3 regions of the Paenibacillus sp. J22P143 genome follow, and region 2 is predicted to be linked to each of the others. Evidence: riboswitches for the same ligand, from Rfam matches in the RefSeq annotation. Region 2 holds a riboswitch; each other region holds the start of a gene.
What was found. A riboswitch is a leader RNA that binds a small molecule or an ion and turns the genes downstream of it on or off. The one in region 2 is predicted to bind cyclic di-AMP.

Region 1 (9,865 bases), on a different contig from region 2:
AATAAATCCCCCAATCAAGCCTTAAAGTAACTCCTCTATCTGCATTGTTGATATACGATAAATTATCGAATTTGCCTATAAATAGAGCCATGGATACGAACCATACGTAGATAACAAAAAATAACCATTGCGTTACCTTCATGATTTTTTTAAAAGGATTTAATGCTTGATCTAAATTTTTGTGTAATAATTTGTACTCTCCAAAGTCAAAAACAGCACATTTTTCAGAAATATCCGCTGGCATTCCTTTCTCTATGTATTCTTTCTTTAATAGCATCAAATGGTCTTGAAACTCTTCAATAAGTTCTTCTTTTGTCCTTGTATTACAATCAAGATTGGAAGATAGTTGTTGTAAATAACGTTGGATATGACTCATAGTGCTCCCTCCGTAACATTTAATATCATCATATGAAGCGCATTCCATTGTCTTAGCTTCCGAGCAAGTTCGGTTTTGCCGCTTTCCGCAATGCGGTAATACTTTCTTCTGCCCCCATCATTTGATTCTCCCCAATACGATTCCACAAAAGCCTTATTCTCCAAACGCCTTAAAGCGGGGTATAACGTTCCTTCGCTCATATCATAAAAGTTGTTGCTTCTTTGTTTTAAATTTTTAACGATTTCGTATCCATAAGAATCGCCTCTGTTTAATTCTGCTAACAGCAAAATATCAATACTGCCTTTCATCATTTCCTTGTCCATGGCACTCACCTCCAGTTAGTCGGTTTAATTGTATTGCATGGTACATCGTATTGCAAGGTACAGTGTTAAACTATCCCGTTGTTTTCCTGCTACAGTCAATTCGATACGCGCATGAGCAACTTTTTAAAGCTTATAGGTGTCTGATGATTGTATTGAAAATTATGGGAGATGGTTGTTGTAGTAGCATTATCATAGTAGGAGGACTACAATATAAAAATTTTATTAACAGTAGCATTTGCAACGTTGTTATTAATAGGAGTAGCTGGAACTACTTACTACAATTCTAACCAAAGTAAAATGGAAATACACAGCATTATACCTGAGAAAAAACTTACACAACTAACAGGTGAATCTGATTTAATTGTGGTTGGCATCGTGGAAGAACAACTGCCTTCTAAATGGAGTAATCCAAACGGTATTAAAGGTAAAGATGCGCGGAATATCATACAATCTGATGTTGTTATAAAAATAGAAGACACCATAAAAGGCGTTCCTTACGATTCCAATCATATACGTGTTCGTATAGATAAAGGAACAATTGATGAAACAAAGGTAATTTCAGATGCTGATCCTGATTTTACTAAGGGAGAAAAAACAGTGCTATTTTTAAGTAGGGATGATTCTGATGTAGCAGATGGAAATGATAATTACTATGTGTTAACAGGAATGATTCAAGGGAAATTTAAAGATAAAGGTAATTCATCTGATTTTACAAATGACAGATAAGGTTTAAACATTGAGAAGTTTAAATCTGAAAAAAATGAGATTTTGGAAAAATACAAGAAACTTCCGAAACAAGAGATTGCTGAGTGATTCATGACGAAAAAAATCACCTATTCAATATGATAGGTGATTTTTTCATTTAAAGTAACCCTATTACCATGAAAGTGAAAGTCAGGTTTGATTACTATCAAAACTGGAAATAATTAGTTTAAGAATATTTCTCTGAAGGAGATTTACCCTAGTGTCAAAATTCGATCTTATCAGTCACCTACTAAAAAAAAAACGAAACTAACTGAAAATCTCGGACAGCAGCCACATAGCAATAATCCATTTCAACAAGAGATGTATCCAAATTTGGAGCAAAATCTGAACGTATTTCACTCAATTTATGCCAATTGTTCGGATGTAATATTCCGTTCTTTTGTCATTGGGGAGAGAACGAAAGCACTTTTCATATATATAGAAGGGTTATCCGATTCGGAAGGAATTGAGAAGTATGTGTATTCTCCTCTCTTACGGGAGGGAGTAGTCGAAAGCTGCGATATTCTAAGTAACATTGAGAATAAGCTAACAGTCACTCAAGTGAAACAATTTAACACCTTTTTAAAAGGTATCGAGTATCTTTCAAACGGCTATCCAATCCTTTTGCTGGATAATGAGGCGAGGGGCCTTGCATTAGGGTTAACCAAATGGGAGAAACGTGCTATCGAAGAACCTTCAGCAGAATCGGGGATTAGAGGGCCGCGAGAAGGATTTACTGAAACCCTTCGAATCAATACATCCCAACTACGTCGTATCATCAAGAGTCCCCATTTGAAAATAGAAACAATCGTTATCGGGGAATATACTCAAACAAATATAGCGATTGCTTATATCGACGGGATCGTGGATATAAACTTGGTAGAACAAATAAAGAATCGGCTTCAGAACATAAAAATAGATGGAATTCTGGAGAGCGGATATATTGAGGAAATGATTGTGCAATTCCCCTTTACTCCTTTTCCGCTAGTACTTAACACAGAACGTCCTGATGTAACATGCGGCAATTTGTTGGAAGGAAGGATAGCTATCCTAACGGAGGGTACTCCTTTCGTATTAATAGTTCCTATTACCTTTGCATCCTTAATGCAGAGTCAAGAGGATTATTATCAGGGTTTTTTGATCTCTACTTTCACGCGTTGGCTGCGATACATTTTTACCGCTATCTCTCTTTTGCTTCCGTCGCTGTATGTTGCGATTCTAACTTTTCATCAAGAAATGCTCCCGGGTTCTCTGCTCTTCAGTATGGCAAGTTCAAGGGAGGACATACCCTTTCCGGCTATGATTGAAGTATTAATCATGGAGGTTTTCTTTGAAGCACTTCGTGAGGCAGGAGTACGATTACCGAAACAAATTGGCGCTGCCGTCAGCATTGTTGGTGCGCTCGTAATCGGAGAATCGGCCGTACAGGCTGGTCTCATATCAGCGCCGATTGTGATCGTGGTTGCACTTGGAGGCATCTCATCCTTAATGATTCCTAGATATAACATCGGGATTGCCATACGGATTCTGCGGTTTCCTATGATATTGCTCGCGGGATCGCTAGGGCTGATTGGTATAATGATGGGTGTGATCGCCATTGTTCTTCATCTATGCCACATACACTCCTTCGGCGTTCCTTATCTCTCCTCGATGAATGCCCCTAGAATGCGGGAACTGAGAGACGTCATTATTAGGTCTCCTTTGTGGATGATGGATGAACGTCCTCATCTCACGGGGGGGGATAATAATTATCGTCAGGATCCCAACCAAAAGCCGAAACCAAGAAGGGAAGATAAGGGACACTGAATGGTGAAAAGCAAAAAAAAGGAAGACAGATCTAATGAAAACAATTCTGAACTTAATTATTTTACTCCTCACTTGTTTTTTGATTAGCGGTTGCTGGGACCGAACGGAACTTAACGATTTGGCTTTAGTGTCAGCGATCGCATTCGATAATACGGAAAATAATCAAATTCGAATAACTGCACAAATCTTTATTCCAAAGAGTAGTAAATCTGCTTCCTCTGGTAGTGGTGGCGGTGGAGCGCAAACATTCACACGTATGCAAGTTGGAGAAAATACGGCGGATGCTCTGTCTAAACTTCAAGGGAAAATTTCTCGGAAATTATTTTGGGGACAATGCAAGGTATTCATATTCGGAGAAACCCTCGCAGAGAAAGGTATCCGGGAACAATTCGACTTTTTACTTCGCCACCCCCAACCAAGAGAACGTGCCTTTATGTTTGTCAGTAAAGGAAATGCATCAGATGCACTGATGGTAGTTCCTACTCTTGAACGCAACTCGGCTGATTCGCTGAGAGAATTAGCCCAAAATAAGAAAGCGTTTGGTGTGACGATGGAGCAATTAAGTATTATGTTACGTGGAGTTTCCAACTCAGCCGTCATTCCGATGATCGAAATTCTACCGCCAGAAGAAACGACGAAGTCAGTTGAAACCAAAACGATTCCTTATATAAACGGAACCGCCATTTTAAAGGAAGATAAAATGGTTGCGAAAATCTCGATGAAAGTGACCCGGGGTGTTATGTGGATCAAGAATGAAGTTGAGGATTACACAAGTACCTTTGAACTTGATGAAGTAAAGGGAACGGTGTCTTTAAATCCGATTAAAGCAAGCGTAAAGCTGATTCCCAAAATTGAAGGGAATCATTGGATAATAAACATGAGAGTGAAGACAGAAGGAAACATCGTTCAAAACAGTACCCCGCTGGATATTATGAAACCAGAATCATTAAACATGCTAGAACAGGCATTCGCGAATGATGTCAGGCAACGAATTCAGCTTGCACTACAAGAAGTGCAGCACAAGATTAAGGTGGACATATTTGACTTCGCCATGGAATTTCGGAAGAAATATCCTGAGGAATGGGAAAAAGTGAAGAACCAATGGGAAGATGTGTTTCCAGAGGTTGAAGTTCGTATTGAAGTTGAAGCATCAATATCGAAACCTGGCCTTACTAATTTCTCGGTGGAAGAACCCAATGAATAGAGGAGAGATAAATGAATTGGACTTTTTGGGCGGCTACTGCAGCAGTGATTCTGATCTCATATTTAGAATGGCCGAAATTGAAACAAAAACCAATTCGGGATAAAGCTGCATTCATATCGCTGCTTCTTGCGGGTTGGATTATGTTATTTTTCGATCTGCCTCACATTGCTGGTCCCACAGACTTGCTTAAGACCATATATAAACCGCTTTCGGCACTGCTGAAATAGAACAATTGTAACTGGGAGGGGGAAGACTGTTGCTGGATAAAGGAAAAATATCATCATTCCAATTAGCGGTATTACTGTATCCGACCATACTAGCTACTGGCTTTATACTTTTGCCATCCTTTTCGGCACATTATGCCAAAAATGATAATTGGATGACGGGACTATTTACCCTTCTATCCGGCTATTTAACAGTTTATACACTAATTCGGTTACATGAACTGTATCCAAAACAATCCTTCGCTGAGTACAGTGAGCAAATACTTGGGAAAATTCCTGGAAAACTTATAACGATTGTAATGATTTTTCATCTGCTACCTTCAATAGGTATTATCTCTAGGCAATATGCTGAGTTTGTAAAGAGCAACTTTCTGTTCGAGACTCCCCCGCAGTTAATCGTCGCCTTGATGGTATTGCTCGCGGGGCTTGCCGTCCGGGGCGGAGCGGAGATGATTGTAAGGAGCGCAATGATTTTTACTCCCTTCTTTATTTTGCCACTATTCATTCTGCTTTTACTTATCCCTGAAATGCACATAAAATATATATTTCCCATCCTAAGCCATGGAATTACCCCTGTAATCAAAGGAGCGATAGGAATACAGGCGTGGGTAACTCAAGTTTTTTTGATGTCTTTTTTTCTGCCCTGCTTAACAGATCCACAAAAAGGAAAGAAAAAGTTGTTAATTTCACTAAGTACTGTCGTTTTTAGTATGGTATTTATCAACCTGATTATCTTACTTTTGTTAGGGCCGGATGTGGACAATAAAGTCTATCCGGTATTGATTGCTTTTCGTTATATCAGCTTTGCCAATTTCTTCGAAAATTTAGAGTCCTTGCTCCTGGCTATGTGGGTAGCTGGAAATTTCTTGAAAATTGCAGTGTATTATTATGCGAGCACCCTTACGATCGCACTATGTTTGAATCTTTCGGATTATCGGCCAATCGTATTTCCGGTTGGATTGCTGGTTGTTGTATTTAGTTTGTGGGGGTTTCCGAATTATTTTAGTATAGGAAGTCATTCAAGATTGGTAGCGCCATTCGATATAACGATAAATATGCTGATTATTCCGCTGCTTCTCCTTATCGTGGCCGGTTTTCGCAGGAAAAAATGGAAATGGTGGGGATAGTAATAAATCGCTACCAAGGATTTTTGAAATCCTTTTTACGATTAATCCCTTATTATTCCAAATAACCCATCATTAATATATTTTTTTGGAAATTTCCTCTAATCAAATTATTCTGCTCTTTAGTCTGCAGAAATAGGGATCGCAAACTGCGCTGCAGCCGGCGATCCCTATTTTAGTAACGCGTTTTTCGCTAGTTCAATGTCAAAATCAACAGTAGGGATTTAACAGAGAGAAGCACTATCGATTTATCGACTCGGTTCTAGGATAGAACCGGAAACCCAACATAAGCAAGGGGCGGAGCTGGCCGCCTCTTTTCCATCCTGTAAGTACTTTCAGTCGATCCCTTCACTGCAAGATGCTCTCTTATCCATTTAATATGTACGTCATTCGCCCTTTAGGCCTCAATTATAGAATCGGAACAGCTGTAGCAAGCCAATTTGCATATCGTGTTAAGCGGTAAAGGCTATGTGAAAGCAAACGGAAAGGAAATCTGCTTGGAAGCAGGGCAGGGTTTTTATTACGGGCCTGGTCTCGAGCAGGAGTATCGAACCGATCCGAAGGAGCCTTGGGAGGTATTCTGGGTCCACCTAGCGGGCGAGGGACTAAGCAGGTTATTGAACGGTCAAGGAACTTCATCCGTATGGTTGTTTACCTCCAGTGATGTGCCGAAGCTCAAACAACGGGCAGGGGGCTTACTTGAATTAGCTTCCCCTAATGATCGGAACGAGGTGCAATTGGCCGTAAAGCTCTATGAACTGCTTGCTGAGCTTGCCGTAAGTGCGGAGACGCTTGGAACAGCAACCATGCTGGATAAGCGTGCGCGGATGAGAGAGGTTGCGGAATATATTCGGGCCCATTGTACGGAGCCGTTGACACTGCTGCAGATGGCCGAGCAGGCAGGCTTCAGCACGTATTATTTTAGTCGAATGTTTCACGAAGTGAAGGGGCGGCCCCCGATGGAAGGGCTGTTTGAATGTCGTCTCGTCGTAGCGAAGCAACTGCTCATGTCGACAGAATGGACGATCAAGCAAGTGGCAGAGAACACAGGGTTTTCGCAGAGCAGTTACTTCATCGCGCGCTTTCGGGAGCACACTGGACAGACTCCGCAGGAGTACCGGCGGTTGTATAACGCAAGGAGTACTAAAATGTAGCAAAGCAGGGGATAATCAACGTCACCTACGAATGAATACGCTTTCATGAGTTGCCAAAGTCAAATAAGCAATAATTAAAGGCGAATCTAAGTTTTACATTCTATAGAGAACGGCGTAAGATTCATTACGACAAGTTGTTTTTTTTCTAAAATATACCACTTAATTCCCAGTAGGGAAACGGGGGAACCAATCGAAGCCGTACAAGCAACACATGGCTTCATGGGGTGAATCCTGATGCGCGCAAGCATTAGGTAGGACGCTCTCAAGTCCGAATCCGACAGCTAACCTCGTAGTGCTTTGAGAGAGAACCGCACACTCGCCTTCTTCTGTGAAGAAGCCCGAGCGTAGAGATTCTCTATGCTTAGGGCTTCTTTTTGCTTGCTAAACTCAATAAATCACAGGGAATTCATAAGGAGGCTACACCATGCATGCCATTGAAATTAATAATCTGACCAAAACCTATGGGAATTCACGAGGCATTACAGATGTTAGTTTTTCGATCGAAGAAGGAGAGATTTTTGGTTTTATTGGGCCGAATGGTGCAGGAAAATCAACCACGATTCGAACGCTGCTGTCTCTGATTTTTCCAACCAGTGGCAGCGCCAAAATTTTCGGGAAAGACTGCATCCAGTTTGCGCCTGAAATTAAGAAAGACATCGGCTATTTACCTTCCGAGGTATTTTATTATGACAACATGAAGGTCATTGACCTACTCAAGTATTCAGCCAGCTTTTACAAGAAGGATTGTACCAAGAGAATAAAAGAACTTGCTGAAATGATGGATCTGGATGTTACGAAGAAAATCGATGATCTATCTCTGGGAAATAAAAAGAAAGTGGGCATCGTTCAAGGGCTACTGCACGATCCTAAGCTCATTATCCTGGATGAACCGACAAGTGGACTGGATCCGCTCATGCAGATGAAGTTTTTCGAATTACTCGAACAACAGAATAAAAGGGGAGCTACGATTCTTTTTTCCTCTCACATATTGAGTGAAGTTCAGAGACTGTGCGATCGAGTTGCGATTATTAAGGAAGGTAGGATTGTGACGGTTGAGAAGATCAGTACGTTAAAAGAAAACAATTTCAAAAGATTTAAAATTGACACAGCGCAAGCGCTCGACCCTCATTTTTTCAAGATGACCGGGGTCAATAACATAGATGTCCATGGCCGGACAACGAGCTTCTTATTTAAAGGTAACATCAATCAAGTAATGAGAAAAATTGCTGAAATTGAAATCGATAATCTGTGGATCGAAGAGCCTGATTTAGAGGAGATTTTTATGCACTACTACGAGAAGGAGGCTTAAAAGGAATGAATATTTTCCTTCATGAATTGAGAGCTTATCGGAAATCCACGATCACGTGGACGTGCTCCTTAATTGCTGTCATCGTCCTATTCTTATCCCTTTTTCCTTCGGTCTCTAAGGATTTTTCTGAATTTTATTCCGTATTAGAAGGGTATCCAGAAGGGGTCAGGAAAGCGCTTGGTATTGAAATCGAGACCTTTGGTACCCTACTTGGATTCTATATGTATATCTTTATGTACATTACGCTTTGCGGAGCCATTCAAGCCATGGTTTTGGGAACGTCGATCGTCTCGAAGGAAGTTCGTGAGAAAACAGCAGACTTTCTTCTTACGAAGCCCGTAACACGTACTAAAATATTGACATCCAAGCTATTAGCGGCTATTGCTTCATTAGTGATTACGTGTGTGATCTATATCGTTGCAGCCTATTTGATGGCGCTTCAAGTAAAAACGGTTGATTTCGATGTGAACATATTTCTATTGATTTCATTCACGTTACTGTTCATCCAGCTCATGTTTCTAGCCATAGGGTTCATCATTTCCGTCGTTTTTTCTAAAATAAAAGCCGTCTTATCCGTCAGTCTGGGTACGGTGTTTGCCTTTTTCGTGATCGGAATGGTCGTTGCCGTAGATGGGGAGGGAGCTAAGCGTTATTTCTCGCCATTTAAATACTTTAACGGGACATACATGCTTGAGCATGCCAGCTATGAGGCACCTTATGTCATTGCAGCTATCGCGATGATCGTGGTTTCGATTGCGGCCGGCTATTTCATCTACACGAAAAAGGATGTTCATGCCGTTTGAATGCGGGTGAGAGGAGGAACAGCCATTGAATATTTTTTGGAGAGAAATGAAAACATTTCGGAAATCGATGATTTTTTGGAGCTTAGGGCTCATTTTTCTAGTAACAAGCGGCATGAACAAGTATCAAGCAACGGCAGCGAATGGACAGATTAATGATCTGATGGCGGAAATGCCGAAATCGCTTCAAGTGATTATGGGTGCAGGCGCTTTGGATTTATCGAAGGCTAGCGGCTATTTCGGTATCCTAGTGCTATATTTCCTTTTGATGGCAACGATACATGCGACTATGCTTGGTGCTAATATCATTGCGAAAGAGGAGCGGGACAAGACGGCGGAGTTTTTATTCGTGAAGCCTTTGTCCAGACATAGAATCATCACTTGGAAGCTGCTAAGCGCTTTAGTGAACATTCTTATTTTTAACCTCGTGTCATGGATTTCGAGTATGTTCATTGTTGGGGCTTACAGCAAAGGTGAGGCCGTGAATGGGGATATCACAATCGTCATGCTGGGTATGTTTATTTTACAGCTGCTCTTTCTGGTCATTGGCACATCCATTGCAGCCGTTTATAAAAACGCCAAAAAGGCAGCCTCGCTTGCAACAGGCATCATGCTCTTTACGTTCATTTTATCGATTGCGATCGACTTTAACGAAAAGCTGGAATTCTTGAAATATGTGACCCCGTTTAAATATTATGAAGCGAAAAATATCATGTATGGCGGTGGATTTGATGCCGTGTATGTCCTCATTTCGGCAGTCGTTATCGCCCTGCTAACGGTTGTCACGTATGTTTCATATAA
Region 2 (9,865 bases):
CGGGTGCTTCATGATTTCACGAATCACGCCGCCATCGCCGCCGCCTACAACAAGAACGAACTCTGGGTTAGGGTGAGTAACGAGTGCAGGATGAGCAACCATTTCATGATAAACGAACTCATCTTTTACCGTTGTCATAACCATACCGTCAAGTGTAAGCATCGTGCCCCACTCTTCCGTTTCGATCATGGATAGATCTTGGAAATCCGTTTGCTCTCTCACGTAAGTCTCAGTGACTTTCGCCGTGATACCGAAGCTATCGGTTTGTTTCTCTGTGTACCATAATTCCATGAATAACCCTTCTTTCTCTTCTCTATTTGGATGAATAATTCCTGACATTCGATATCTCTAACAGTGTTCCACCAGTTGGAAAAGTCATACGAGTTCGGGCACTAATTTCCAGTCCCTTCACATGCACAAATTGTATTATAGTTCATTACCCCCAAAATGCAATATTTTCCTTAGTTTTTCACCCATTTAACAAAAAATATTTACAATTCGTTGAATACGGACTGCCATGCTTTTCCATACTGGATAGTAGCGCCTATGGGCACAGAGAAGGGAGGCATGGAAATGTCCGAGAACGAGAAGCCCCGCCAACAACCATCAGATACACAGCCATCTAGAGTGAAAAATGAGGTTCCTGCTTCTATGCGGTGGATGCGGCGAATCAAGAAGACGTTTTCTTTCTTCTTCACCTGCAGCCTGCTGTTGCTCATCGGGACAGCCGTCTTTCTGGTTTATTTGCGTTCCCAAACGCTGCCCGTTACCAAAACGATGCAAACCTCCCAAATGTACGATGTACATGGCGAGGTGATTGACACCTTTTACTCTGGTCAAAATCGACAGGTGGTTTCATTAAATGAAATATCCCCCTACTTGATACATGCTACGCTCGCTGTGGAGGATCAGCATTTCTACGATCATTTCGGTGTTGATGTCAAAGCGGTAGCACGTGCGGCCATTGTGAATGTCCAAGCGATGGCGAAGGTACAAGGAGCAGGCACGATCACTCAGCAATTAGCCCGAAATTTATACTTAACACATGATCGTACGTGGACGCGTAAAATGAAAGAAACGGTATATGCCGTTCAAATGGAAATGCAGCTTAGCAAGGATGATATTCTTGCTGATTATTTGAACCAAATCTATTACGGCCACTCGACATATGGTATTGAGACCGCGTCTGAGCTGTTCTTCGGCAAGCATGCCAGTGAGTTAACCTTAGCAGAAAGCGCCATGATCGCTGGCGTTCCGAAAGGACCGCGTTACTATTCCCCCTATTATGATCTGCAAAATGCGATGGATCGGCAAAAGATCGTCCTCCAGACAATGGTGAACAGTGGCTTTATTACCCAGAGCGCCGCGGATGCCGCTGGCAGGGAGAAGCTGACGATTCAGCCGTTAACGAAAAAGAAGCCTTCTGCTGCCCCTTATTTCAGGGATTATGTACGTAACCTAGCGACGGAAAAGCTCGGCATTACCGAAGAACAATTCGACGAAGGCGGCATTCGCATCTATACCACGTTGGATAAGAATGCCCAGCAAATTGCTGAGAATGTGATAACGAAGCAGCTCGAAAGTAAGCCCGAGCTGCAGGCCGCTTTGGTCGCTGTCGACCCGCGAACGGGCGAGATCAAGGCCATGGTCGGCGGACGCGACTATACCGAAAATCAGTTCAATCGCGCTCTCTCGAATACGCGGCAGCCAGGGTCTTCCTTTAAACCATTCGTCTATATGGTTGCCTTGATGAATGGCTTTACCCCTGTCAGCATGGTCAAAAGTGAGCCCACTGTGTTTACTTACGATGATGGGCGGCAGCAATATACGCCAAGAAATTTCAATGACCTGTATACGAATGGGAATATTGATATGCGTCAGGCGATTTCGAAATCGGATAACATTTACGCGGTGCACACGATTCTCGAAGTGGGTCCGCAGAAGGTCATAGACTTCGCGCGTAAGCTAGGCATTGCTTCACCCATGAGGCCGCTGCCGTCTCTTGCGCTAGGTTCCTTCCCCGTGAGTCCACTGGAGATGGCTTCGGCCTTTGCCTCTATTGCTGATCAAGGCATACATCGAGAACCTACCGCCATTTTGCGAATTGAAGATGCGAATGGCAGTGTCTTATATGAAGCGACTCCGGCAGAGGAGCAAGTGATCCCGCCTGCGGTTGCGTATGTGATGACGAATTTAATGGAGAGCGTATTCGAAGAGGGAGGCACTGGCAACCGTGTCGCCAGTACCATTAAGCGGCCGATTGCCGGCAAAACAGGTACAACTGATACGGACGCCTGGCTCGTCGGCTTCACACCTGAGCTTTCCACCGCAGTCTGGGTCGGCTATGACAAGAGCCGCGATATCTCAACGGTCGAGTCTCATCTAGCCTCACCGATCTTCGCGGATTTCACGGAACAGACCTTGGATGCCATTCCGCCGAAGCTGTTCCCGATCCCTGAGGGTGTATCGACCGTTTACATTGATCCTGTGAGCGGCAAATTGTCCAATGAGGATTGCCCGAACGCCAAGATGGAGGCTTTCCTCTCTGGGACAGAGCCTACTACGTATTGTACAGGCAAGCCTGCTAATCCAGATGCGGCGGGCGGTCAAAAAGCCGGTTCCAAAGGGGATAACGGCTCTTGGTGGAACGACCTTAAACGTTGGTGGAACGATTAATTCCCCAATAATAGAAAACACAAAAAGGCAGTACTAAGCGCGTCTTAGTCCTGCCTTTTTGCTGTCCTAGTATATGAGGTAACATACACTAGGGTCTAGTATACCCGCTTCGACATTGTGTAACAATGGATGACACATAATGTTCATATTCTTTGTATTTGCTAAAGAAAGCTTAGGAAAGCGCGTCCTTCAAGCTTTGATCGGAGCGATTCCACCAGTCCTCATTGTGCGCAATCAGACAGTTTCGAAGAGCTGCTCGCTCGCTGTCAGACAATCCATCTAGGATAAACTTACGCTTCATCGCGCCATCCATTTTGTTCACATGCTCAGCAAGAATCTTCCATCCGCGACGTGCTTCGGTATCGACTAACATTTCGCAAGCGGACATCCCCGCATAGTAGGCGCCCTCTTCTGTTCGATCAACCGCTACCCACACAATCCAGGCTTTACGGCCATTCGGGACATCCTCTTTGTTCGTGGAGAATTTGATCCCTTTCTCAATCTTACTCTTGGCATGCAGTGTTCCTTCATCCAGATACGCTTCATCCCCGTCAATAATGATACCGGAGACGTTACTGAGATCAATAGCTCCTGCACCGAAGCCTTTGTGATTCACTTTTGAGCTTACTATATTTAAGGCTAGCTTCTTCTTATCCGCTTCCATAAGGGCACCTTCCACTCTACATTAGGTTAAAATGACGACTTGCTTTCATTGTAGCGAAAGTCACCCCGTAGAACAAGAGGCGGAGGCTTGCCATTCCTATTTCTAAACATTTCTTCCCCTCGCAGAAATATTCCCTAGGTTGTCTACATATACATGCTGTAGATGCTTGTTTAGGCGGGGTGAATCTCATGGATATGAATGCTCTATTCAATAGCCGCAAGGTACAGTGGTTTGCTGTCATGCTCCTTGCTGCCGGCGCAGTGTTACTTACGAACACCTTGCTCCCCTCCACACCAAGAGGGACCGTTCCTGTCGTCTCTAAAGATGTACCTTTTGCAAAGACACCGGACATGCAGCCTGCAGATAATGGCAAACCGTTAGAAACCTCAACACCACTTAGTTATCGTATTGCTGAATATCACATGAACGTTGCCTACACACCAGAAACACAGCAGCTCCAAGGGCAACAAACGCTCACGTGGGAAAATCCAGGCTCCATTCCTGTGAAAGAAATTTATCTCCACCTCTATCCGAATGCATTCGCTTCGAAGAAAACGACGTTTATGCGCGAATCCGGGGGGAAGCTGCGGGAGGATGAAGCCAAGGCCGAAAGCGGCGGCAGCATGGAGCTGTTATCCGTGAAGTCCGATACTGGCGACGATCTGACCAAGCGGATGTCGTTCGAGCAACCGGATGACGGTAATAAGGACGACCATACACTGCTCAAAATCCCATTGACTAAGCCAGTAGGACCGGGAGAACGTGTGACCATTAATACCGAATTCCTTGTTAAGCTGCCTGCAGCTTTTGCCAGAATGGGGTATGTGGATGACTTCGTTATGGCCGGGCAATGGTTTCCGAAGGTTGCCGCTTATGAACGCAAGGGGACAAGAGGACGGACGGAGCCTGGCTGGGATCTCCATCAATACCATGGAAACTCCGAGTTCTATGCCGATTTCGGGATGTATGATGTGAAAATTCAAGTGCCCGCGAATTATATGGTGGCGGCCACAGGCTTTCAGGTTAAGCCTGCTGTGACGGACAAGGGCATGAAGACGTACCAATTTTATGCCGAGGATGTCCATGATTTCGCATGGTCGGCGTCGCCTCATTTCGTCTATGTGGAAGAGCCCTTCTCTGCCCCACAAGTTCCTGGGGTTAAAATCAAACTATATCTCGATCCCAATCATCAAGATTTGAAGGATCGCTACATGTACGCAGCTAAAAAGGCGCTCTCGCGTTACAGCCAGTGGTACGGAACGTATCCGTACTCCACGCTTTCAATCGTTGTTCCGCCCCCTGGCGGGAATGGTGCCGGCGGCATGGAATATCCGACTTTGGTCACCGCGTGGGGTGCCAGCGACAAAGATCCCGATTTAGAACTGGAACGTGTCGTCGTCCACGAGATCGGCCACCAATTCTTCTATGGGCTTGTCGCCAGTAATGAATTCGAGGAAGCATGGCTTGATGAAGGCTTCACCTCTTATGCGGAGGATAAAGTCATGGAAACTGAATATGGCGATGTGCCTAATTTACCTGTCGAGTCCAGCTATATCACTTCACCAAATGGGCTGCAGAAAGAGGCATGGGCCTACAAAGGACATGATCAGTATGCAGAAAACGTGTACACGCGCGGCAAGCTCGTGCTGAAAGCGATTGAGCAGCAAGTCGGCACCAAGGTGATGGACCGCATTATGAAAACTTATTTCCAGCGGTGGCAGTTCAAGCATCCATCTACGAAGGATTTCCAGCAGGTTGTGGAGGATGTCAGCAAAACGAAGTGGGATGATTTCTTTGATCAGTATGTATATGGCAGCATGATGATGGATTATTCTGTCGAGCGTGTGCAGGTGAAAGCTCAGGGGCCTAAAGGCGCTGAAGCTTATGAAAGCACAGTTCGCATCGTTAAGCATGGCGGCAACTCCCCGGAAGTGCCGATTCAGTTCCACTTTGCAGATGGTACAACGCTGGATAAAACATGGGATGGCAAGGAAAGCAGCATCGATTTCACTTTAACGCATGCGTCCCCTGTCGACTGGGTGCGGATCGATCCCAAGTACACACTCATCCTAGAAAATAAGCACATCAACAACTTTTATCAAACGCAACTAAATACAAAGTGGCAAATTCGGTGGAATCTCGGCATTATTCAGCTCCTGCAAGCCATCTTCGGCTCAGTCGCCTGGTAAGGACTTGACTTACGTCTTATGACAAACTCTGAGCGTATGCTTACGAAGCCAGTTTTCTAAAGAAAATGTTGAGGAGGGACCTCGTTGGCCACCTATATCAAATCCGGCTTCAGGGCAGCTATGGCGCAGCCTTTTGCCACGATCATTCTATTCCTGTATCAGATGGGCTGGGGTATTCTCCTGTATAAGCTCGTGCAGGGAATACTTGTCCCCCTCATGCATCGTTTTCCAGGCGCTGAGCAGCCCAAACAAGCTTTACAAATTTTCTTAGCTGAAGGCCAGTTTCAATTGATCAAAACAGATCTCAGCTATTCGTATCTCTGGTGGCTTGCTGCGCTGCTATGTGCTCGCATGCTGCTTACGCCTCTCCTGAATGGCGGTGTCTTCTACTCACTTACACACTCCCACCAGAACGCTGGCTATCGCTTTGTTCGCGGGATGAAGCAGCTCATGCTTCCGTTCTTGCTTGTATATCTGATCCGGATCGCCTTTACGCTGCTTCCATTAATCTGGATCTTTCCGAAGGCCACATACATTCTAGGACACAGCGCCTCTTATGAGCAGGTACTTCTCGATCTTCTGCCTTGGATAACTAGTTTATTGGTGTACGGCTTTCTCCTGCAGCTTCTCTTTATGTACGTGCAATTCGCGATCGCAGCTAAGCTTGGTATCTTATCGACTGTTATCTCTTTCTTTCGACATTCGCTGCCGATTATCGGACTTGCCATCACCCTTTTACTATTCACAGGACTATTGGCAGGGGTCACGGTCACAGCCACCTACCTGTGGGCAGGACTGGTAGCACTAATTATTTATCAGCTGTACCCCCTATTTCACATTTTCATCCAGATCTGGGGCATCTCTTCCCAATATCAGCTACTTTCAGCCAAAATATCCGATTAATAGCCAGCAAAACAGCGAATAGGCAGGCATTCACCCCCTTTCCTTGAGAAAGGGGCTTTTTTTTGTCTTATTTCCGAACTATTTCGCTTATTTTCAGCCTATTTTCCAAACTAAAAAGAGGATTTTCATTCTTTATGACGAATTAAAAGGACTAGCATCAAAAAAACCAAATATTGCATGCCGAATTCCTCAGTTTATGGGGAAACGGGGGAACCACTCCGGGTGAATTGATCTTGCAAGACAGGGATCATAGGGAACCTTCAACCGAACCCTCCAGCTAACCTCGTAGGCACCGGAAGGAGACAAGCAGTTGAAGAAAGTTGTTGGTCTTGTTTTTAGTCTTGTTTTGTTTTTGAGTGTTAGTGTAGGAAGCGTTTTCGCAGCATCCGATATGGATAATGCGGTAGACGAGCTTGTTGGAACTCCTTACAGATGGGCAGGAACGACAACCAAAGGATTTGATTGCTCTGGTTTCACGTCCTACTTGTTCGGCGAGTTCGGCATCGACATGCCACACAGCTCCAAATCACAAAACAAAGAAGGCTACTGGGTTGACAAAAGTGATCTTCGTAAGGGCGATCTTGTATTTTTCAACACGGATGGCAGCGGTATCTCTCATGTAGGGATGTACCTCGGTGATGGTGAATTCGTTCACTCCGCTACCAATCAAGGTGTTGTTAAGAATAAGTTGAGCGAATCCTATTATGCGAAGCGATATGTATCAGCCAGACGTGTTCTGTGGGATGATATCTACAATCAACTAACTGCTGAATCCAAGTAATGTTCTCGGCACAGAATAAAGCCCTGCAAGCTTTGCTCGTAAGAGCGGCTTGCAGGGCTTTATTCATTTGAGCGAGGACATCAGCGTATACGATATATATCGGGCTCGGGCAACATAAGTATGGAATTAACAACTACACGTTTTTTATTCGAGGAAGGATCAGACTGCATGGATACTAACGCTAGCAAACTTCCCCCATTTCCCGGTATTGTTCAATCTATTGATGAGATTAGAGCGGATATCGGAGAGCCGCATCCCGCGGTTACAAATAAAGTTATCAATCAGATTGACGAGCACGCACGTGCCTTCATTGCCAAATCGCCTTTATTCTTCTTCTCCACGTCGAATACGAATGGCTCGAGCGATGTGTCCCCACGCGGGGATGCCCCAGGATTCGTTCGCGTCTTAGATGAACGCCGTTTCATCTTCCCAGAAAGACTCGGCAATCGCCGACTAGACTCGATGCAGAATCTGCTGACCAACCCGCAAGTCGGTCTCCTGTTCATCATTCCTGGTGTCGAAATGGTGCTCCGTGTCAATGGCCGCGCTTATTTGACGAAGGATGAAGAATTGCTGGCGACGATGCAGCTGAATGGCAAGTCACCGATCGCAGCTGTTGGCGTCGAAGTGCAGGAATGCTTCGTGCATTGCAGCCGCGCACTCAAGCTGTCGAGGATTTGGGAATCAGGTACTTGGGTACCCGAGCAGGAACAGCCGGACGGCATGGATATGTTCCGTGCGCATCTGGCACTGAACGGGATTGCGCTGGAGGCGTAGGCAGGAATCTCGGGATGTAGAACATCAACCAAAAGAAGACGCTCAAACAACCAAAATGTGTAACTTGACATCGGATGTGAGCCGTCCTATAATAACGGCATGTCGTTTTCTAGGGTTCCGAGGCGTGTCTTCGTCTGCTGGTCCAAGGGAAAACACACAGCGAATACGCTGTGGTCACGGAGGGAGAAAAGCCCGGGAGTCTAACGCAGCAATGCGAGACTCTCGGGCTTTTCTCTGTTTTTTTGGTGACACTAACAACATCGATCGCAAACCTAAAGGAGTGAGAACTTATGGCATGGTTATACCTGGTTATTGCAGGTGTTTTTGAGGTGGTGTGGGCCATCTCATTGAAATTTTCCAACGGATTTACACGGCTTGTCCCCACTGTGGTTACAATACTCGGAATGATCGTTAGCTTTTATTTCTTAGCGGCGGCTACGAAAACTCTTCCCATCGGAACCGCCTATGCCGCTTGGACCGGAATCGGTGCTGTCGGTGCCATTATCATTGGCACGCTATTTCTCGATGAACCGATCAGCCTGCTCCGCATCCTATTTATGGTCCTGATCTTGGTGGGTGTGCTTGGGCTGAAATTTACGTCTGGGCACTAGGACAACTGTGCTTAGAGGTCGAACTGCTTGGGTACAAATGAAATGCGTACTGCGATTAGACCTCGCTCATCTGCGTGACCACATTGGCAATCCGGCGGAGGCGTGTTTCTTGTGTTTTCGCGTCCTCGACTTGTCGGACGAATTCTTTGCGCTTAGAGAATGCGAGAGCTTCGAACCGCCCGGTAGCGCCTTCTACTTCAGACAATGCAGATTGAAAATCGGCTGGTACTTCAACCGTGCGAGGCGCGAGATCCAAAGCCAGCGTCACCTCGACGGGGTCATCGGCCTTTAAGCCGGAGGCTTGTCGATGGGCTTCGCTAAGCGGAATGAGGTATTCGCCCCCCATGACTGCGATGGTTGTTCGATATGTGTAACCGTTCAGGGTCACGGAAACGCTTGGCTTTTTGCCTCCTGCTAAAGAAGTCATGACTTCTTCGGGAATGGAAATCCCAGCAGCATTTTTATTGTGGGCTTTCATCACGGTTGTCTGGAACGTTACACTCATGGTTGATGCCTCCTTGGTAATGGTGAAGAATGGCTTTATTTCTAACGGACCTGTAAGCCGCTATTTCCGGAAAAACAGGATGGTTCCCGATGTAACGGACTCCAGCGCCGTTATTTCCAGTTTTGGGGGCAAAAAGGCGCCCCAAGGAAGCGAGTAACGGCTGTGACGTCCGTTAGAATTTGCAGAACTCCTTTTTCGCTAAAATAGCGTCTGCTGTGTCCGTTAGGCATTGGAAATGATGATTTTCCAGTTAGAGTTGGATTACGGCCAGGTTCAATGTCAAAGAACGACAAAAAAGCCGAGCCCCACCCTACGGATGGACGCTCGACCCTATTACATTAGCTGACGTTCCTCGCCATAGCGGCGTTTGAGCTGATTCAAGAAAAATTGCAGAGACAGGAACAGCATGGCAAAGCTCGTTCCCGCGCTGAGAATAATCCACGGATGCAGACGAATATAGCGTGCGCCGTAGGCGATCAGCGACAACCATTCCCCGGAGGTACTGATGTTGATTTGGAAGCCGGCTTCTGAGTCACCGATCGTTTCGGTACCACCCAAAACGAGATTGAATACGGCAAGCTGACCGAGTAGGAAGAGCACTTGCATGAACTCGCTTAAGAACATAAACATCATTTCATTTCTCATCGAGGGGAAAATATGCCGCAGCGTTCGATGCCAGAAGGAACCGCCCATGAGGCGGGACGCTTCAATGAACATTTTGCCGCTATAGTAGCGCGTACGGTCTGCGACCTGATGTGC
Region 3 (9,865 bases), on a different contig from region 2:
GTCTATTCATGCTGACAACAACCCCGTAGATGAGAATATACAAATCAGGAAGATAGTAACATGAAAACGCTTTCTTGTAAACTATTTATTACATATGCTTTCTCTGTCTCAGAGGCGTAGTTACAAACAGACTAAGCATTCAAATTTTCATGTATTAAATATCATTATTATAATAAAATTAGTGCTAAGAATCGAAAATTGAGGTGAAAAACTTGCCTATAATTCGTCCAATATCCGACTTACAAGCTACTATAGAGTTGTATCAGAAATTAGCAGTTGCTGAAAGCCAAAGTAATGCTGGTGTTGATAGAAAAAGCCATGCAGATGTCATGTATACTCTAAGTAGTCTAATTCGTGGAGATAAGAAGAATACTCCGCAGTAAAAGAAAATATGACTTCGTGCTTAATTAAGTTCAATAGAAGCAAGCTGCACAAAGCGAAAACCCGCTTGCCGCAATTGAGGTATCGCTTTGATCACTCCCTCAGCGGTATCCTTCTCAGGATGATTCATATGCGCAAGTACAATGGAACCGCTCGTGGCCTTCGATATAGCCTTGTACACTTGCTCCGTGTTATACGTCGCTCCAGCATCCCCAATCACGGAGTAGCCTGCTAACTCGAAGCCAAGATCATGGGCAACAGACGCCGCAACCTCATCATAAAAAGCCGTCCCCGAACGGAAAAATCTCGGTCTTTTCCCCGTCAGTTTCTCAATCTGATCCGCATTGTCGTTCATTTCATGAATGGCTTCTTTGACGCTCTTCGTGCCCGCAATGCCATAGGCTAGCTTGCCGTTCACGGATAAGGGCCGGTGCTCGGTGCCATGATTTTCGATCTCGAACAGCGGGTTCGCAGCCAACGCGGCAAAGATGGCTGGATTCGCAGCAATCCATCTCGCATTGATGAATAATGTTGCCGGTATGTGCTCCTGAATCAAATACTGGATCAGCTTCTCGTCGTAACCACTGCCTTCCTTCCCGCCGCAGGCATCAAAGGTGAGGGCAATCACTTTGTCCTTCGTATGTAACTGTGTTTTCACACCAGGGACACGCTCTCCCCACTTTACAGGTATTACGGAGGTATAACGGTCGATCAGTGATTTCTCCACCGACGCGAAAGCTGGGATGGCCTCGATTTCTGCTGCATGAAGTGTCGGACTATCTGATATCGGATGGGATGAGTTCGTCGTGACAGGTGACTCTGTTGGGCCGCTCACAGGGGTTGATGAGATAACTGGTGGTGTTGCCGTTGCACTCAGCGGCGCGGGCGTTGCAGCAGTTGTTGTCACTTCCACACCCTCAGCACCCTGCTCCGCCTCACAGCCTGCAAGCGCTATCATCGCGCTCACAAAGAAAAGGAGGCACATCGTGCGCCCCCTCATTTGTGTTTCCGCCAATCTAATTTACTTTTCTCCAGCTGATAAGCAAAATCATTTTCAAGCCGCTTCTCTTCCGCTTTGCGAGCCGCCTCTACCTTGGCTCTTTCGGCGTCCTTCTTCGCTTGCTCTTCCGCTTTCATCGCGTCAGCCTGGGCTTTAAGTCCTTCCAAAATTTCCGGACGCAGCAAATCCTTAAGTGTTGCGGGTTTATCTTGCACGCTAGCCGCAGCTGGCGTCATATTAGCTTTCTTTTTCACCATAATAAGGTCACCTCGTCTACATGTTCTCTCTATATATTGTACACGTCTACTGGTGTAAATGATACGGTACTGTCGCAACAACGATATCCTTTTCGGCTTGAAGCTTCGAACGAATACGCGCCGCTGACTGATTATGGAGCAGACGGTGCCACCATTTCTTCGGCATGAATTGAGGGAGAATAACCATGATAGACTGCTTCTCTGACACGTGGGTGTCGATGCGCTCTATGAACTCTACCAGCGGCTTCAGGATCGTCCTGTACCGTGATTTGAACACGACCAGTCGAACGCCTGGATCCCAGATCTGCCACTTCTCCTGCATCGATTCTTCGTCCTCATCCGAGAAGGAAACATAGAAAGCGATGACGTTTGGCGAAAGTGATTTCGCATAGTTCAGCGTTTGCTCGACAGCGCGATGAATCCCGGCCACAGGTACGATAATCACGGGTTCTTTGGTACACACACGGTCTTGTGTGATATCAATACGCAGTTGGTTGGCAACATCGTCGTAATGGTGACTGATTTTGGTAATGATCCAGAGTAGAATCGGTGTCACGATAATAACGATCCAAGCACCTTCGCTAAATTTCGTGACCGAGAAAATAATAAGAACCGCAAAGGAGACGATCCCGCCTAGCCCGTTAATGAGAAGCTTCCCGATCCAGCCGGGTACGCGTTCTTTCAACCATTTACGTACCAAACCTGCCTGAGCTAGGGTAAAAGATAAAAATACGCCAATCGCATAAAGTGGAATGAGGCCGTCGGTCTTACCTTTAAAGCCAATCAGCAGCAGGCTCGCCAATACGCCTAGCGTAATGATGCCATAGTGATACGAAAGTCGATCCCCCCGGAAAGAGAACATGCGCGGGAAGTTTTTGTCTTGGGCCATAATCGACGCCAAAATTGGGAATCCATTAAAGCTTGTATTCGCAGCTAGTACTAGAATGAGCATCGTCGCGATTTGGGTCGCATAGTACATGACTCCGCGGCCAAAAGCTTGCTCCGTCACCATCGATAGAACCGATGTATGCCCGTTATGATCAGGTGCAACGCCATAGCCTAAGGCGATCAGCGTTACTCCACCGAACACGATGGCCAATAAGCCGCCTAAGGAGAGGAGCGTACGGTTTGCATTTTTGACGGAAGGTGTTCGGAAATGCGGGACAGCATCTGAAATCGCTTCGATTCCTGTTACAGCTGAACAACCGGATGAGAACGCCTTAAGAAGTACGAATAATGTTAATGAGTTCGTCGCTGAGCTTGGTGCGAATTCGATCGCATGCGTATGGAGTGAGCCCGTCAGTAAATCGAATACGCCTTTACCAACTAATAAAAGGATACAAAAGATAAAAAAGTACGTTGGTATCGCGAATACAGTCCCTGATTCAGAAGTACCTCGCAAATTGAGCCACACCATAATCCAAACTAGAAATAGCGTTAATGGCACAATATAAGGCACTGTGGAAGGAAAGGCCGACGTAATCGCCTGTACACCGGCTGAGATCGAAACCGCTACCGTTAAGGTGTAATCGATCAGGAGCGAGACACCCGTTAGTCGTCCCCATACCATTCCTAAATTTTCTTTGGTAACCATATAAGCGCCGCCGCCCATGGGGTAGGCTTCAATAACTTGTCTATAGCTCAACACGAGCAGTAAAATCAACGCAATAATGGAAATGGCAATGGGCAAGGAAAACGCAAATGCAGCAATCCCAACGGTTGCGAGCTCTAACAGAATTTGTTCCGTCCCATAGGATACAGAAGATAATGCATCCGAAGACAGGATGGGAAGTGCTTTCCAAACAGGCAGTTTCTCCGACTCAATCTCGCTCGACTTTAGCGGCTTGCCAAACACAATTTTCTTCAATGAATCACTTGTCATTTTGTGGTTGTTCCTCCAATAAAAACTAATCTCAATGAACTAATTTGGAAAATGGACGCAAAAAAACACAAGGATTGACCTTGTGTTTTAGACACATGTTCTCCTTTCTCACGATCGCTTACGAGGTTAGCTGTCGGGTTCGGGCCGCGAGAAATCTGCCCTAAAAGGTACTTGGTATCAGCACCGTTATTCACCCCATGTTACTCGTGGTTCCCCCGCTTTTCTTATCAGAAAATTAAGCGAAATATTCAACTGTTCAGGTACGAGTTGAATACTACTCTCTTCTTCCAACATAGTAAAGGAGGGAAAAAACGTAAAAAGGTCTTTTCCTGTACCCGAATCCCTCAATAATTCGCTTACATTCAGTTGATTCATTGATTATCTTCCATTCTCGTAGTGATTCAAGGTATTTCGAGCAAAATGGAAGTTGCTTTCTTCAAACATTGGTTAGTCATTAAGATGAATATCAGCCGTCTCGGGTCGCGGCTTCTTATAAAAGCCTACAATATAAGCATACATCAGCTCTGTTAATGCCTCTAAATCTTTCACTTCTACTTTTCTAATCACATATGTCATCGTATTACCCCTTGCGTTTTTATGAATAATAATACATTTATTTGAATAAATATTGAAGTTAGTGGTGGATTAGTGCAGCCTTAATGGCTCTAGTTCCTCTAGTAACTTGTCGAAAAACATCATATAATTAGACCATGCTATTAAACAAATAGAAACGGGCAAACCTTCTGAAAGGAAGCGACGCAAAGCCAACAGGTCTACGGATGGGAACATCTACGATGGCTGGGTTACCTATTAAAGTAAGCAACATACTTTTAGGCTCTCTATAAGTTTAATTCAAAATTATATTTGGAGGGTTCTATTATGAAGAAATTAACGAAACTAATGATGATGGTGATGGTATTAACTTTATCATTTATCGGGGCACAAGGAGCATTTGCAGCAACACTTATTGACCAACAAACTAATGTGAAAATAACTCAAGCATATTACTACACTACTACAAATGACATATCGTTGAAAATTCCAAACACTAAAGAGTTTTCATCAGGAAAACCAATTTGGCAAGTACAAAATCCAAACGGTACATGGTCAGATGTAGCTTATACAAATACCCCCTTATACTTTGCAGGATGTAGTTATGGTTTAGGAATAAGAAAGTATACACAAAGTATAGGACAAACTTATCGACTAAAAATGATGAATAGTACATTAAATACAAATTACTATACAGCTCCATACACACTTACTCAATTAACTGCACCAGCTTATAGTTCTTATATTTCAACTGTAAACTAAATGAAAAACTAAGCTAAATTAAAAAAGCTGAATTGTGATCCCATTCGGACCTCTCAATTCAGCTTTCTTGTCGATATGAGGACATTAATTCGGCACATGATAATTGCGAGTTGTGGATTTTTGCTTCCAAATCATCTTCTTCCAAATGAGTGGAATACCGCCGATGAGGTATAAATAGCGGGCATCGATCATTTTTTTGATAAGTGAGGCCAGACGGCCTTTCACTTTCTTGACTTTGAGTAGACCAACAGCCTCCCCCCGGCCTAGGGATGCAACCGTGCCTTTGAAATCATATACAAAAGGCTTCATTTCTTTGCCTCGAGCCGTCTGAATCAGATTCCTAGCTGCATTATAGCCCTGTTGGACGGCAATCTGCGCATTTGCGGGATATGGCGTACCCTCTGGGCCTGTAACAATCGAGCAATCGCCCGTAATGAAGATCTCTGGAAACGGATACGAACGCAAGCAGCTATCTACTTTTACCCGGCCCCGCTGAACCTCGAACCCCGCTTGCTGCAGCAAGGAATTGCCGCGAATCCCTCCCGACCAGACTACCGTGCCTGCGCGAATGAACTCGCCATTACCCAGAATTACCCCTTCCGGTGTGCATGCCTTGATCGCGGTCGATAGCTTATATTGCACGCCTTTGCGGCGCATCACTTCCATCCCGTATTCGATCAGATCCTCAGGAAGCCCGGGCGGCAGCGCCGAAGGGGAAGCTTCCACATTATAAATACGGACATCCGCAGGATCGACATCATAGGTTTTACACAGAACGGGAATGCGGTCCGCCAGCTCTCCGACAAATTCTGTACCTGTGAACCCCGCGCCGCCAACGACGAAGGTCAGATAATCCTTGCGCTTCGGAGCCATCTTGGACTTGGCAAACATATATTCAATGTGCTGCCGAATGAAGCGAACACTATTAATGCTTTTGATGGACATGGCATATTCATGCATACCCGGGATCCCGAAGGTTTCCGTTTCACTTCCTAAACCAACCACGAGATAATCATAGTCGAGCGTAGCATCTTCCAGCACAATCTTCTTTTCATTAGGCAAAATCTCTCTTACCGTCGACTTCACGAACCGTATTTTCCGTTCATCAATCAAATCCGCAATGGTCACGCGCGCGTTCTCATGATGATCCGTACCGGCAGCCGGCATATGCAAGTGTGTCGTAATATAGTGATAATCATGCTTGTTGACCAGTGTGACGTCCATCTCATTCCTTCTCATCTTCTTCTGCAGCCTTATCGCTGTGACAAGTCCGCCGTAGCCTGCGCCCAGGATGACGATTTTGGGTTTACTCATTGCCTCAACACTCCTCCGCTTGTGAAATTAATCACATATAAGCTTGTGAAAATAATCACAAATCTTCACAAGATGAGCCGGTAACCGACTCTCTATTAGTGTATGCGCAATTTCCAAAGAAATAACGATGAGTTTAACTATTTATGAAAATAAGGCGTAAAGGACTTAACGATCAATCGTCCCTGCTACGCCTCAAAGTTCACTTCCAATGCTGCCGCTTTGTCTTGCAAGGTGCGCATCCGATAACAGTTCATGCCTGCCACGCCGAGCTCCTCGAGCAAGCCAAAGTTAGCCCAAGCGCCGACGACGGCCCCGATGCCGGGGATGAGCTGGAGCATTTTACGAAAATCAATCGTATCCCTGTACTCCTGCTGCAGCTGCAACCAATTCACTTGCTTCATATAGTCGGCCGCAGGCGGAAAGGACTGCGAGACGGCAGGCCAATTCTTCATGGTTTTAAGCAGTTCTGGCTTCTTCTTCGAGCTGGAGAACGCCAACTGAAACACGTATAGAATAAACAGTCTTTCTCTATAATCCTTGGTCGAATACCCATAAATATGCGCTAATTCAAAAAGGAATTTCAACTTAATCCCGATCAGAATCGGAAAATCAGCAAGCCCAAGCAAAATTCCGCCCGCACCCGCACCAGCACCCTCGGCGGCCGCGATCTTTTTGTACAGTGACAGCAGTTCCTCTGCTTTCGCATCGCGATCTGCTAAGGACACGCCCTTTAGAGGATCCGTTGTCGGCATGTAGTTCATCCCGAACAGGGTGGTTTGCACAATCCCTTTGACCGTCGCTGTGATCGTATTGTGGATTTTCTCTGGGATCACTTGGTTGATGCGGTTTTGGACAGATTTGGAGGCACGCTCTATCAGGTTGGGTTGCTTCTGCAGACGTATTTCCCAGCGCTTAAGCTTTCTCTGCATTTGCTGCTCGTAGATCGTGTACGTTTGATCCATTGCCCCACCGCCGCCTTTTGTCATCGTTCATTTCAGTATAGTATACCGTGGAGATAGGCTCAAGGTGACTGGTGGTATTGATGTGGGTGAGGATGGACTGATGAGTCAAATCGGTGCCATACTAATTGGTTTTTGAAAGCTTATGAATAAATGCTTTCAGGTTTTCTTCCCCGTTAATAAAAAGCCTTTTGAGCAGGTAAGGAGACTGCTGATTGGTCGTGTAACCTTGGTCAATCGTAAAAGCGTACCGAAATCCGTAATCCTTTAATAGCTTTAACGTTGTTTGGTTATATTGGCCATAGGGATAGCAGAATACGTCTGCTTGTGTGCCTAGCTTCTCCTCAATTAGCTTTCTAGCTTCAGTGATCTCGAACGCCTGTTGTTCCGCTGTAAGTTGGGGTAGATGAGGATGTGTCATGCCATGAGGTTGAATGTCCCAGCCTGCATCTTGGAGTTCTTTGACTTGCTCCCAGTTCAGATAGCCATCATGATCAACCATACCTGGTGACATGAAAAGTGTAGCAGGGAAATCGTACTGGGCCAGGATCGGCATCGCCTCCTCCAGATTATCCACATAGCCATCATCAAAAGTGAGCAGCACCGGTTTATCGGGCACCGTGAGCCCGCTTCCATTTTCAATAAGGCTAATGAATGTAGTGAGAGAAATGGGAGTGTACCCGTGGTCATGCAGATATTTCATCTGTTCCTCTAGCTTCGTTGGGGAAATAACGACCACATTTCCTGGGTCAATTGTGACGCTGTGGTAGTTGAGTACTGGGATGCTGACTTTGGATGGAGAAGGTGTCGCAGTGACAACCGCAACGGGCCTGTAGGTGTCCGTTGTAACGGATGGTGTTTGATGTGGGGGTATGTCCACTTGAAGGGATGATGTTGGAGTTGGAACTGTGTCCTCTTGAAGTTGGCCCGGCTGTTCGAGCTCGTCCGGTGTAACGGCTGGAACCTCCATCTGTGCTGGCGCTGGAGATTCGACCAATTCCTCGGCTTGTACTTCTATATAGATTGGAGCTGATGAGGGATTGAGTCCAATGATGACAAGGAGAAAAAGCAGGGTTAACAGCCCTGCTAGCAGCGAGTAAAATAGGAATCTCTTTCTTTGGATGTTCATAGCTCACCAACCATTTCTAGAGTAATTGTCTATTACTCCATTTGTAAGCAATGGTTGAGAGAAATATTCCTAGATTTAGAGGGATGTGTGAGTTTCCAGAGTAACTTCACTCGTTGAGCCTCCTACTCGTACGAGTTAGTTCACCTTCGCCCATTTCACGAACGCCAAAGAAGCTCACCTGCTGCCCGTGGGCTCCACGAACAACCAAAAGCCAGGGGTGACGAGCACCCCCGGCTTTTGGTTTATCCGCCTTCGGTTATGCCTAACGGACCTGACAGCCTCTATTTCATGAAATATAGGCAATTTCGATTTCTAACGGACACAAGGATCGCTATTTGCTGATTTGTGTGCTCCAATGTACCTTTCGAGTGGAAATAACGGCAATGACGTCCGTTAGAATTGGATATCCCTGTTTTTGGGTCAAATAACGACTCTGATGTCCGTTAGATTTTCGTTAGCCGATGAAATTATGTGAAAATCAGAAGTCCCCATGCTAGTAGAGCTCCCACCACTAAGATCGTGTCCCCCCGCTGCCACTCAAGCGTGTTCTTCCGTAGAAGCAACATCTTGCCGTCGATTTGTTTCATCTCCATTGCAACTGTCATTTGCTCCGCTTTGTGGAACATCGCAAGTAATAGTGGAACAACCAGTGCCGGAATGTCGCGCACACGAACACTGCCTGGACGGACAGATGCTTTGCCTCGGGCACGTACGATTATCGAGAATTGCTGCCACTCCCGCAAGATGAGCGGAATGAAACGAAAAAGAAACGAAACGGCCAAGGAGAAGGAGGCCACTGGCAGCTTCACCTTGTGCAAGTATTTCAATGCCCAGTTCAGTCCCTGTACGAGCTGACCATAAGGGGTCGACATCGCGAGCCAATAACCGGCCAATAGGACCACAAATAAACGTGTCAGTATGAAGGTTGTGCTCCAGCCACTTTCGACATTGTAGCCCAGCGGTGAGAATTCAATCCCTGCCAGTGCGACGGAGAAGATTAAGAAAATCGCATAGGACATCGCGATTTTTCTGATCCCGCTCAGGACACTTCGCGGGAGGCCGAGAAACGCGCAGCCGACGAGCCCTGCGGCCACCGCGAGGCTGCCCCAGCCCTGCTGCCCCATCGTCCCGATGGCGAGCAGCAGATAGAGCAGCCACTTCGCGCGCGGGTCCAGCCGCAACCACCCCGCCAGCGGTGAGGGTGGTTGCAGCTGCCGCTGCGGTGGCTGCGCCACGCTTGCTGCGCGCGCGGCAGCTGGCGCCGAGGCGCTGCCGCCTTCGCGCAGCGCAGCCAAGATCGCCGACGCGGCAAGCGCCGGCGTGAGCCGATCCGGCGCGATGGCGATGCCAACGCGCGCCAGCTCTAGTGCGGCCTCCGCGCAGCTCGGGAGGCCAACCCCGGCGCGCGCCAGCACTTCGGGCGCGCGGCAAAGCTCTTGCGGCGAGCCGTCGAAGACGAGCTCGCCATGGTCTAGTACGAGGACACGGTCCGCTAGCGGAAAGAACGTGTCCAGGTCATGCGTGGCGATGACGAGTCCGCCACGGGTTCGCTCGCGCAGCATGCGCAGCAGCTCGCGCACGGCGGCCGCCTCGAGGCCGGCAGTTGGCTCATCCATGAGGAGCCAATCC

Region 1: it holds a riboswitch for cyclic di-AMP, as region 2 does, so the genes downstream of both, AC58PQ_RS27135 (ABC transporter ATP-binding protein) here and AC58PQ_RS24020 (C40 family peptidase) in region 2, are expected to answer to the same signal.
Region 3: it holds a riboswitch for cyclic di-AMP, as region 2 does, so the genes downstream of both, AC58PQ_RS17760 (APC family permease) here and AC58PQ_RS24020 (C40 family peptidase) in region 2, are expected to answer to the same signal.

The regions. Positions count from the first base shown of each region.
Region 1 is NZ_JCAUAQ010000035.1:29,856-39,720, forward strand. Features, by position in the region: gene AC58PQ_RS27095 (VanZ family protein) at 1-376, opposite strand, end outside; gene AC58PQ_RS27100 (PadR family transcriptional regulator) at 373-699, opposite strand; gene AC58PQ_RS27105 (hypothetical protein) at 943-1,425, shown strand; gene AC58PQ_RS27110 (spore germination protein) at 1,777-3,249, shown strand; gene AC58PQ_RS27115 (Ger(x)C family spore germination protein) at 3,284-4,453, shown strand; gene AC58PQ_RS27120 (hypothetical protein) at 4,465-4,680, shown strand; gene AC58PQ_RS27125 (GerAB/ArcD/ProY family transporter) at 4,710-5,804, shown strand; gene AC58PQ_RS27130 (AraC family transcriptional regulator) at 6,251-6,955, shown strand; cyclic di-AMP (ydaO/yuaA leader) riboswitch at 7,102-7,266, shown strand; gene AC58PQ_RS27135 (ABC transporter ATP-binding protein) at 7,380-8,264, shown strand; gene AC58PQ_RS27140 (ABC transporter permease subunit) at 8,270-9,067, shown strand; gene AC58PQ_RS27145 (DUF2705 family protein) at 9,093-9,865, shown strand, end outside.
Region 2 is NZ_JCAUAQ010000025.1:19,714-29,578, forward strand. Features, by position in the region: gene speE (polyamine aminopropyltransferase) at 1-291, opposite strand, end outside; gene AC58PQ_RS24000 (transglycosylase domain-containing protein) at 574-2,676, shown strand; gene AC58PQ_RS24005 (YwhD family protein) at 2,849-3,340, opposite strand; gene AC58PQ_RS24010 (M1 family metallopeptidase) at 3,535-5,529, shown strand; gene AC58PQ_RS24015 (hypothetical protein) at 5,614-6,432, shown strand; cyclic di-AMP (ydaO/yuaA leader) riboswitch at 6,601-6,739, shown strand; gene AC58PQ_RS24020 (C40 family peptidase) at 6,743-7,213, shown strand; gene AC58PQ_RS24025 (MSMEG_1061 family FMN-dependent PPOX-type flavoprotein) at 7,382-7,990, shown strand; guanidine-I (ykkC/yxkD leader) riboswitch at 8,089-8,191, shown strand; gene AC58PQ_RS24030 (DMT family transporter) at 8,281-8,601, shown strand; gene AC58PQ_RS24035 (YdeI/OmpD-associated family protein) at 8,657-9,106, opposite strand; gene AC58PQ_RS24040 (ABC transporter permease subunit) at 9,440-9,865, opposite strand, start outside.
Region 3 is NZ_JCAUAQ010000012.1:112,890-122,754, reverse strand. Features, by position in the region: gene AC58PQ_RS17775 (polysaccharide deacetylase family protein) at 1-10, opposite strand, end outside; gene AC58PQ_RS17770 (polysaccharide deacetylase family protein) at 404-1,366, opposite strand; gene AC58PQ_RS17765 (YqkE family protein) at 1,378-1,638, opposite strand; gene AC58PQ_RS17760 (APC family permease) at 1,685-3,520, opposite strand; cyclic di-AMP (ydaO/yuaA leader) riboswitch at 3,621-3,772, opposite strand; gene AC58PQ_RS17755 (hypothetical protein) at 3,968-4,096, opposite strand; cyclic di-GMP riboswitch class I at 4,244-4,331, shown strand; gene AC58PQ_RS17750 (hypothetical protein) at 4,400-4,834, shown strand; gene AC58PQ_RS17745 (NAD(P)/FAD-dependent oxidoreductase) at 4,919-6,148, opposite strand; gene AC58PQ_RS17740 (EcsC family protein) at 6,334-7,110, opposite strand; gene AC58PQ_RS17735 (polysaccharide deacetylase family protein) at 7,232-8,236, opposite strand; gene AC58PQ_RS17730 (ATP-binding cassette domain-containing protein) at 8,704-9,865, opposite strand, start outside.